Regions from separate parts of the Bradyrhizobium sp. USDA 336 genome, predicted to be linked through region 3. Evidence: predicted binding sites of a transcription regulator. Region 3 holds the regulator's gene; each other region holds the start of a gene.
What was found. Region 3 encodes HrcA, which represses chaperone genes, less so after heat shock. Its sites were predicted from a motif close to GTTAGCACTCNCNNNNNGNGAGTGCTAAC; they were not measured.
Positions count from the first base shown of each region.

Region 1: a site for HrcA is predicted at 1,908-1,936, ahead of ABIA45_RS03910 (co-chaperone GroES). Genes of this name have one in related genera too.
Region 2: a site for HrcA is predicted at 1,479-1,507, ahead of ABIA45_RS16725 (co-chaperone GroES). Genes of this name have one in related genera too.

Region 1 covers NZ_JBIYDC010000002.1:658,466-661,738, reverse strand. The annotation lists gene ABIA45_RS03920 (tetratricopeptide repeat protein) at 1-1,177, shown strand, start outside; gene ABIA45_RS03915 (usg protein) at 1,293-1,580, opposite strand; gene ABIA45_RS03910 (co-chaperone GroES) at 1,980-2,294, shown strand; gene groL (chaperonin GroEL) at 2,342-3,273, shown strand, end outside.
Region 2 covers NZ_JBIYDC010000002.1:3,384,582-3,387,854, forward strand. The annotation lists gene groL (chaperonin GroEL) at 1-980, opposite strand, end outside; gene ABIA45_RS16725 (co-chaperone GroES) at 1,122-1,439, opposite strand; partial or broken gene ABIA45_RS16730 (transposase) at 1,827-2,240, opposite strand; gene ABIA45_RS16735 (hypothetical protein) at 2,411-2,698, shown strand; partial or broken gene ABIA45_RS16740 (glycosidase) at 2,993-3,259, opposite strand; partial or broken gene ABIA45_RS16745 (transposase) at 3,252-3,273, opposite strand, start outside.
Region 3 covers NZ_JBIYDC010000002.1:5,745,103-5,748,375, reverse strand. The annotation lists gene rdgB (RdgB/HAM1 family non-canonical purine NTP pyrophosphatase) at 1-568, opposite strand, end outside; gene rph (ribonuclease PH) at 580-1,293, opposite strand; gene hrcA (heat-inducible transcriptional repressor HrcA) at 1,463-2,551, shown strand; gene grpE (nucleotide exchange factor GrpE) at 2,646-3,263, shown strand.

The sequences.
Region 1 (3,273 bases), 5.1 Mb from region 3:
ACGCGTATGGTGGGAGCGGATCGGGGCGAAAATCGCTTCAGAAGCGGCGGCACCGCATGACAACAGCCGCGATCCGGATCGTCGCCTGGTGCTGGGCTACGTCTCCTCAGACTTCAACGCGCATTCGGCTGCGTTCATCTTCAAGCCTGTCCTGCAACACCATGACCGCGCCCAGTTCGAGATCGTGTGCTACTCGTGCTCGTCGAAAGTGGACGCGACGACACGCGAGTTTCAAGGCATCGCCGATCGCTGGCGCGACGCCTCGCAATGGAGCGACGATCGCCTCGCCGCGCAGATTCGCGACGATCGCATCGATATCCTGATCGATCTGTCCGGCCATACCAGAGGAAATCGCCTCGGCGTATTTGCGCGCAAGCCGGCACCGATTCAGGCGCACGGCTGGGGCCATGGCACCGGCACCGGGTTGCCGACGATCGACTATCTGTTCTCGGATCCGGTCGGGATTCCGTACGACGTTCGGCATCTGTTTACAGAGACGGTGGTCGACCTGCCGTGCTTCGTCACGCTGGCGCCGCTGCCGGCCGGGATTACGCGGGCCGGAACGCCGGCAATCTCGAACGGCTTCGTCACGTTCGGTGTCTTCAACCGCATCAGCAAGATCTCGGATGAGGCAGCGGCAGTCTGGTCCAGGATCCTCGAACGGGTGCCGGGCTCGCGCCTCCTGATCAAGGACGTTGCGCTCGACGACCAGCTGGTCCGGGACAAGCTGCTGGCGCGATTTGCGGCCTGCCGATTGCCGGCCGAACGCGTCGATCTGCTCGGGGCCACGTTGCGGGACGCGCATCTGGCATCGTTCAATCGCATCGATATTGCTCTCGATCCGTTCCCGCAGAACGGCGGCGTCAGCACATGGGAAGCCCTGCAGATGGGCGTGCCCGTGGTGGCGAAGCTCGGCAACAGCCTGCCCGGCCGCGCTGCCGGCGCCATCCTCACCGCACTTGGCCTGCCGAACTGGGTCGCCGACAGCGAGGAGGCCTATGTCGAGATCGCGGCCAGCCGCGCGGCCGAGATCGGCGAGCTCGACACATTGCGCCGCGAACTGCCCGCAACGATCAACGCCGCGGCCGCGGGCAACCCCATCTCATATGCACGAGCGGTGGACGCGGCCTATCGCGCGATGTGGACACGCTATTGCAACGGCGCTGTCGGTGCGTGACATCGTAGGGTGGGCAAAGCGCAGCGTGCCCACGACTTCTCTCAATCGGAAACAGACGGTGGGCACGGCGCGCGAAGAGCGCGCCTTTGCCCACCCTACGAGACCGGTGCTCCGTTCAATGCAGACGGAACACGCCGTCGACGGCGCGAAGCTCGGCCGGCTTGATCAGCTTGGAATGGGCCACCGTCACCGAATGGAGGGGACCGTCGAGCTTCTCCTGCCAGAACGCCAGGAAATCGGTCAGCGCGGGGAATTTCGGAAACATGTCGTAGTTCTGCCAGACATAGGTCTGGAGCAGCGAGGGATGATCCGGCATCCGATAGAGAATTTGTGCCGTCGTCAGCCCGTAGCCCAGCATCTGTTTCCGGAATTCCTCGGAAACGCCCCCAACGCGCAGTCCCATGCCAAACCTCCTTTGCAGGAGCGCATCCGGCGAGTGGCTTGGTCCGTGCCCCGGGGAGCCACCCGGAAACGATGCGCTCACATGAGAGAAATGTGACGCAAACTGACAACTCATCTCAAGCCCAAAAGTTTAACAAGCTGTTGAAATTCAATGCTTTAGCAGCAGAGACGACTCCGTGCTAATACGGTCACCCAAGAGGCGTCGAGAGGCCTCCAAGGCGGTTAACGATGGCGAGGGGTTTCTGGCAGTCCGCGCTTTCGGCTGCTAATTTTTCTGCTACAAACCCTTGCCCCCGCAAAATTCCTGTCCTATTTCAGGCTCGCCCGTGCTAGCACTCACGGGCAACGACTGCTAACAATCTCAAAATCCTCAACACGTGCAATTGCTTAGGAGGACTGCATGAAATTCCGTCCGCTTCACGACCGCGTCGTGGTCAAGCGCATCGACGCAGAAGAGAAGACCGCTGGCGGCATCATCATTCCCGACACTGCCAAGGAAAAGCCCTCCCAGGGCGAAGTCGTCGCCGTTGGCCCCGGTGGCCGCGACGAAGCTGGCAAGCTGATCCCGATCGACCTGAAGGTCGGCGACCGCGTGCTGTTCGGCAAGTGGTCCGGCACCGAGGTCAAGATCGACGGCCAGGACTTGCTGATCATGAAGGAGAGCGACGTGATGGGCGTTCTCGAAGTCAGCGAGTCCAAGAAGAAGGCGGCTTAAGAGCCCCTCTCCTCCCTCCAGTCAAACTCACCTAAGGAAAACTCCAGATGGCAGCCAAAGAAGTCAAATTCTCGGTTGAAGCGCGCGACAAGATGCTGCGCGGCGTCGACGTTCTCGCCAACGCGGTGAAGGTCACGCTCGGTCCCAAGGGCCGCAACGTCGTGCTCGACAAGTCGTTCGGCGCTCCTCGCATCACCAAGGACGGCGTCACCGTCGCCAAGGAGATCGAGCTCGACGACAAGTTCGAGAACATGGGCGCGCAGATGGTGCGCGAAGTCGCCTCCAAGTCCGCTGACGCCGCCGGCGACGGCACCACCACCGCCACTGTGCTCGCCCAGGCGATCGTGAAGGAAGGCGCCAAGTCGGTCGCCGCCGGCATGAACCCGATGGACCTCAAGCGTGGTATCGACCTCGCGGTCGAAGCCGTCGTGGCCGACCTCGAGAAGAACTCGAAGAAGGTCACCTCGAACGACGAGATCGCCCAGGTCGGCACCATCTCGGCGAACGGCGATGCCGAGATCGGCAAGTTCCTCGCCGACGCCATGAAGAAGGTCGGCAACGAGGGCGTCATCACCGTCGAGGAAGCCAAGTCGCTCGAGACCGAGCTCGACGTGGTCGAGGGCATGCAGTTCGACCGCGGCTACATCTCGCCCTACTTCGTCACCAACGCCGACAAGATGCGCGTTGAGATGGACGACGCCTACATCCTCATCAACGAGAAGAAGCTCTCCTCGCTGAACGAGCTGCTGCCGCTGCTCGAGGCCGTGGTGCAGACCGGCAAGCCGCTGGTCATCGTCGCCGAGGACGTCGAAGGCGAAGCCCTCGCGACCCTGGTCGTGAACCGCCTGCGCGGCGGCCTGAAGGTCGCGGCCGTCAAGGCTCCGGGCTTCGGCGATCGCCGCAAGGCCATGTTGCAGGACATCGCGATCCTGACCGGCGGCCAGGCGATCTCGGAAGACCTCGGCATCAAGCTCGAGAA
Region 2 (3,273 bases), 2.4 Mb from region 3:
TTGTCGATCATCACCTTCTTGGCGCGACCGAGCATGTTGAGCGTGACGTTCTCGAGCTTGATGCCGAGATCTTCCGAGATCGCCTGGCCGCCGGTCAGGATCGCGATGTCCTGCAGCATGGCCTTGCGGCGATCGCCGAAGCCTGGAGCCTTGACGGCCGCGACCTTCAGGCCACCACGCAGGCGGTTCACGACGAGAGTGGCGAGCGCTTCGCCTTCGACGTCTTCCGCGATAATCACAAGCGGCTTGCCGCTCTGCACCACGGCTTCGAGCAGCGGAAGCAATTCATTCAGGTGAGACAGCTTCTTCTCATTGATGAGGACGTAGGCGTCGTCCATCTCAACGCGCATCTTGTCTGCGTTGGTAACAAAGTAAGGCGAGATATAGCCGCGGTCGAACTGCATACCTTCGACGACCTCGAGTTCAGTCTCGAGCGACTTCGCTTCTTCAACCGTGATAACGCCCTCGTTGCCCACCTTCTTCATGGCGTCGGAGAGGAACTTACCAATCTCGGCATCGCCGTTGGCCGAGATGGTGCCCACCTGGGCGATCTCGTCGTTCGAGGTGACCTTCTTGGAGTTCTTGACGAGGTCCGCAACGACGGCTTCCACGGCGAGGTCGATACCGCGCTTCAGGTCCATCGGGTTCATGCCGGCGGCAACCGCCTTGGCGCCTTCACGGACGATCGCAGCCGCGAGCACGGTGGCGGTCGTGGTGCCGTCGCCGGCGGCATCAGCGGACTTGGAGGCGACTTCGCGCACCATCTGGGCGCCCATGTTCTCGAACTTGTCCTCGAGCTCGATCTCCTTGGCGACGGTGACGCCGTCCTTGGTGATGCGGGGAGCGCCGAACGACTTGTCGAGAACGACGTTGCGGCCTTTGGGACCGAGCGTGACCTTGACTGCGTTGTTGAGAATTTCGACACCGCGCAGCATCTTGTCGCGGGCATCTACGCCGAACTTGACTTCTTTGGCCGACATCATGATCTCCGTTTTCGACTGGTCAGATCCCAATGATCGCGCCTAGGCGAGCTCTTAAGGAGCGGGATTTGAACTTGCGGGCCTCATCCTGCGAGACGCCGGCTGCGCCGACGGCTCAGGATGAGGAAAACTGACTGGTGCTTAGGCAACCTTCTTCTTCGCGGCAGGCAGATCGACGAGAACGCCCATAATGTCGCTTTCCTTCATGATCAGCAGTTCCTGACCATCGAGCTTGACCTCAGTACCGGACCACTTGCCGAACAGCACGCGGTCGCCGACCTGGAGGTCTATCGGAATCAGCTTGCCGGCTTCGTCGCGGCCGCCTGGACCAACCGCCGTGATCTCGCCCTGCGAGGGTTTTTCCTTGGCAGTGTCCGGAATGATGATGCCGCCAGTGGTCTTGTCTTCGGCTTCGATGCGCTTGACCACAACGCGGTCGTGAAGCGGACGGAACTTCATGCTGTCCTCCTGTTTTCTGGTTGTTGTTGCTTTGGATGAAATAGCAGTCGTGGCCAGCAAGTGCTAATCAGCACATAAGCCGCCGCAGGGGACGTACAAGACCGTGCTGAATCGATATTCCGAGAGCATCACAACTGCCAAGGCCGCGGCGGCTAGGGAGCCGGGATGCAAAGGTGTGAGTTCTGCAATCTTATGCTCTTCTCTGCTTTGAGTTGCACGGCCTTTTCAGAGATCCGCTGTTATTCGGCGCGCGGTTTGACCCCGATCGGCGCCGAAGGTTGACCCCCGCCAACACAGCCGAATTCATTGAACGATCACGGGAATGTTCATCACGTATGGGGTCAATGTTGTAAGCCGATGGGGGGCGAACTTCGGCTTATTCACATTCACCCTGTCGTCGATCTCGCCGCAGAGCCGGCTCACCTGGCTTTTGGAGATCCCGGTCATACCCATCGCCTGCACCAGATCGTCCACCGAGCGGGTCGAGACGCCCTGCACATGGGCTTCCTGCTCCACGGCGGTGAGCGCCTTCTTGGCCATCCGCCGCGGCTCCAGGAAGCCCGGGAATTAGGACCGCTTGCGCAGCTTGGGAATGCGCAGCTCAATCGCGCCGGCCCGGGTCCCAGATCCAGTCGCGGTAGCCATGCGCTGGGCCAGACGCTCGGGGCCTTCTCGCCGTAGCCCGCCCCCGGTCTGGCTTTCGAATTCCATCTCCATCAGACGCTGGGCAGCAAAGCCGATCAGCTCGCGCAGCAGATCGGCGCCTGGGGTCTTCTCTACGAGCGTGCGCAGGTTCATCATGTCGTTGGTCGTCGGCTTTCCTCGGTTGGGTTGGCGTGTCGCAACCCGATCCTACCGGAGAACTGCCGGTGACCACTGCAAAGCCGCCCGCCCGCTACGGCGCTAGGTGAGGCGCGCGTCCGGGCGGCTTTGCTCTACCGAGCTACATCACCTCCGGGGACACGACCAATATGTTCGAGATTACGATCGCACGCATCGAGATGATTCTGCCGAATGAACGTGGCGAGGACATTCGCCTGACGTTTCAGTTCGATAGCCGTCAGACCAGTTTTACCTTGCCAATTTTCCTGAAGTCTTGCGAATTCGACGATACCGAGATCGTCAGGGTCGCCCGAAGCCAATTGCACGACGTTTTCGCGCAGCTTTGCAGCCAGTGCGCGAATTGGCAACTGACAGACGACGAGCGTCGCGAGCTCGCAAGAATTAGCGTGCGGCCCGCTGTCACGGCGCAGGAGTAGCTCGGGAAAAAAAGGAGCTATTGAATTGGATGTATGCTCCTGAGATCAGCTTAAGATGCGCGGATCGAGTCAAGTCCACGGAGGGTGCTAGACGAGTGGCGTTTCGAATAGGAAGTGAGCACAATCGAAGGCCAGCTGGATGTAACGCATCTGGATTCCTCTGTTATTATCCTCTCGATGGCTACGAACACGTCAGGAGAGTGGTGCTTCCGCCCTTGCTCGCATTAGCTGGCTATTAGGTTCCTACGAGTTGTTGAGAAACACGGTTGACGCCAACGACCACGAAGGCCGCGCCTAGCATTTCATCGCGTCCATGAGCTCGGAAATCTCGATCGTTGCGAAATTCGAGAATGTGTCCGACACGGCATATGGCAGAATGATCTGGTTGTTGTGCCGCATCCCGCCACAAGTATAAGCGACGTTAGGGACGTATCCTTCGCGCTCGGATGATTCAGGCCGCAATAGCGGCTCGCGCGAACGTGCCAGCACCTTGGATGGGTCGCGCTTGTCGAGCAGCGCCGCACCGATCGAGTATTTGCGGACCGGGCCGACACCGTGCGTCGATCTCCGCGCAC
Region 3 (3,273 bases):
CGAGCGGCGGCAGGCCGTGCTTCTCGATGCTGGTCATCTCGCCGAAGGTGCGGCTGTGCCCGTCCGGCAGGAACATCGGGTCGTAGCCGAAGCCGGCCGTGCCGCGCGGTGGCCAGATCAGCGTGCCGTCGACGCGCGCCTCGACCTCCTCGCGATGATCGTCGGGCCAGGCCACGCAAAGCGCGGAGACGAAGTGGGCCTTGCGCTTGTCCGGCGTGGTGGCGCCGCGCTCCTGCAGCAGGCGCTCGATCTGCGCCATCGCCGCGTTGAAATCCTTGGATGGACCGGCCCAGCGCGCGCTGTAGATTCCCGGCGCACCGTCGAGTGCGTCGACGACGATGCCGGAATCGTCGGCGAAGGCGGGAAGCTTGGTCGCCTGCGCTGCGGCGACCGCCTTGATCGCAGCGTTGCTGCGGAAATCGTTGCCGGTTTCCTCGGGCTCGGGGAGGCCAAGCTCGCCTGCCGACACCGCCTCGATCCCGTACGGCGCGAGCAGCTCCTTCATCTCGGCGAGCTTGCCGGGATTGTGAGTGGCGATGACGAGCTTGTCGGTGATTCGGCGGTGCATGGGCCTATTGACTACGCCACGGCCAGTTTCTGCAAGTCCACCAGACGCGCAATGCCCTTCTGCGCCAGGGCGATCAGCTTCAGGAACTCGTCCTGCGTGAACGGCTCGCGTTCCGCGGTGCCCTGCACCTCGATGATGCGGCCATCGCCGGTCATGACGAAATTGGCGTCGGTCTCGGCTTCCGAATCCTCGGCATAGTCGAGATCGAGCACCGGCGTACCGTTGTAGATGCCGCAGGAGATCGCGGCGACGTTGTCGCGCATCACGTTGGCCTTCACCATGTTGCGCGCCTTCATCCAGTTGATGCAATCGGCAAGCGCCACCCAGGCGCCGGTGATCGAGGCCGTGCGCGTGCCGCCGTCGGCCTGGAGCACGTCGCAATCGACCGTGATCTGACGCTCACCGAGCGCTTCGAGATCGACGATGGTGCGAAGCGAGCGACCGATCAGACGCTGAATCTCGACGGTGCGGCCGCTCTGCTTGCCGGCGGAGGCCTCGCGGCGGGTGCGTTCGGAGGTGGCGCGCGGCAGCATGCCGTATTCGGCGGTGACCCAGCCGCGGCCCTGACCCTTCAGCCACGGCGGCAGGCGGTCCTCCAGCGTGGCGGTGACCAGCACATGGGTGTCGCCGAATTTCACCAGGCAGGAGCCTTCCGCATATTTGACCACGCCGCGCTCCAGCGTCACGGGGCGCAATTCGTCGGGCGCACGGCGGCTTGGCCGCATGGGAAATCTCCAAAACTCGCGGGAATAGGCTGTTCGCGGTGCTTGTAGGTGGGGCGGGGGGTGGGCGGCAAGGGCTTATTCACCCCCTGACCGCCGGCCCGTAAACGCGACGCTTGTCAGAAGCGGCCCGGATGGACAAATTATAAGTATCTGAGAGGAGTTACCGTCTGTGGCCCATCACGATCCGATCCATCTGATCGCGCCGCGCGCAGGCCTTGCCCAGCTCAACGAGCGTTCCCGCGACATCTTTCGTCAAATTGTCGAAAGCTATCTCGCGACCGGTGAGCCGGTCGGCTCGCGCAACATTTCCCGCCTGATCGCCATGCCGCTGTCGCCGGCCTCGGTCCGCAACGTCATGGCCGATCTGGAACAGCTCGGCCTGATCTATGCCCCGCACACCTCGGCCGGCCGGCTGCCGACGGAACTGGGCTTGCGCTTCTTCGTCGATGCCCTGATGCAGGTCGGCGACCTCAACGAGGCCGAGCGGCAGGCGATCCAGAGCCAGCTCTCGTCCGTCGGCGAGGCGCAATCGGTCGAGGCGGCGCTGGACCAGGCCTTGATGCGGCTCTCCGGCCTGACCCGGGCGGCCGCCGTCGTGCTGACGCCGAAATCCAATGCGCGGCTGAAGCACATCGAATTCGTCCGCCTGGAACCGGAAAAAGCGCTGGTGATCCTGGTCGGCGAAGACGGCCAGGTCGAAAACCGCGTGTTGACGCTGCCGCCCGGAGTTCCCTCTTCGGCGCTGACGGAGGCCGGCAATTTCCTCAATGCGCGGATCCGGGGCCGTACCCTGGCCGAGGCGCGGCTCGAGCTCGAGACCGCACTCGGCGAGGCCCGTGCCGAGCTCGATCAGCTGACACAGAAAGTGATCTCGGCCGGCATCGCCAGCTGGTCCGGCGGCGAGAGCGAGGATCGCCAGCTCATCGTCCGCGGCCATGCCAATCTGCTCGAAGATCTGCATGCGCTGGAGGATCTGGAGCGGGTTCGGCTGTTGTTCGACGACCTCGAGACCAAGCGCGGCGTGATCGACCTGCTCGGCCGGGCCGAGACCGCCGAAGGCGTGCGCATCTTCATCGGCAGTGAGAACAAGCTGTTCTCGCTGTCGGGGTCGTCCACCATCATCTCGCCCTATCGGGATGCCGCCGGCCACATCGTCGGCGTTCTCGGCGTGATCGGCCCGACGCGGCTGAATTATGCCCGCGTGATCCCCACCGTGGACTACGCCGCCCGCATCGTCAGCCGCCTCTTGGGGGGCTGACCGGCCTTTCCGCCGATCACGGGCGCTTGATTTTCGCGAGTTTAGGCACGATATCCGGGCCAACATCCCTGAAACGAGTTCGAGATCAGAGCCGATGACCGAGCAAGACCGGCAACCCCAAGACACGACTGCAGCGACCGGCGAGCCCGTGGTGTCGAAACCCTACATCATGCCCGACGATCCCGAGCCGGGTTCGGTCGAAACCCTGCAAAAGGAAGCGGCTGAAGCGCGCGACCGCATGCTGCGGACGCTGGCCGAGATGGAGAATTTGCGCAAGCGCACCGCCAAGGAAGTCGCCGACGCCCGCCTCTACGGCATCACCGGCTTCGCGCGCGACGTGCTCGACATCGCCGACAATCTCCAGCGTGCACTCGATGCCGTTCCGGCGGAGGCGCGTGCTGCGGCCGATCCCGGCCTGGTCTCGTTGATCGAGGGCGTCGAGCTCACGGAGCGCGCGCTGCTCAACGCGCTGGAAAAACACGGCGTGAAGAAGCTCGATCCTCAGGGCCAGAAGTTCGACCCGAACTTCCACCAGGCGATGTACGAAGTGCCTGACGCGTCGGTGCCGTCGGGCACCGTGGTGCAGATCATGCAGGCCGGCTACACCATTGGTGACCGCGTGCTGCGCCCGGCGCTGGTCGGCGTCGCCAAGGGCGGCGCGAAGACTGCGCCCGCGGCGAACAACAACGAGTCGAGCAGCGCGGCGAATTGAGTGTTGGCGT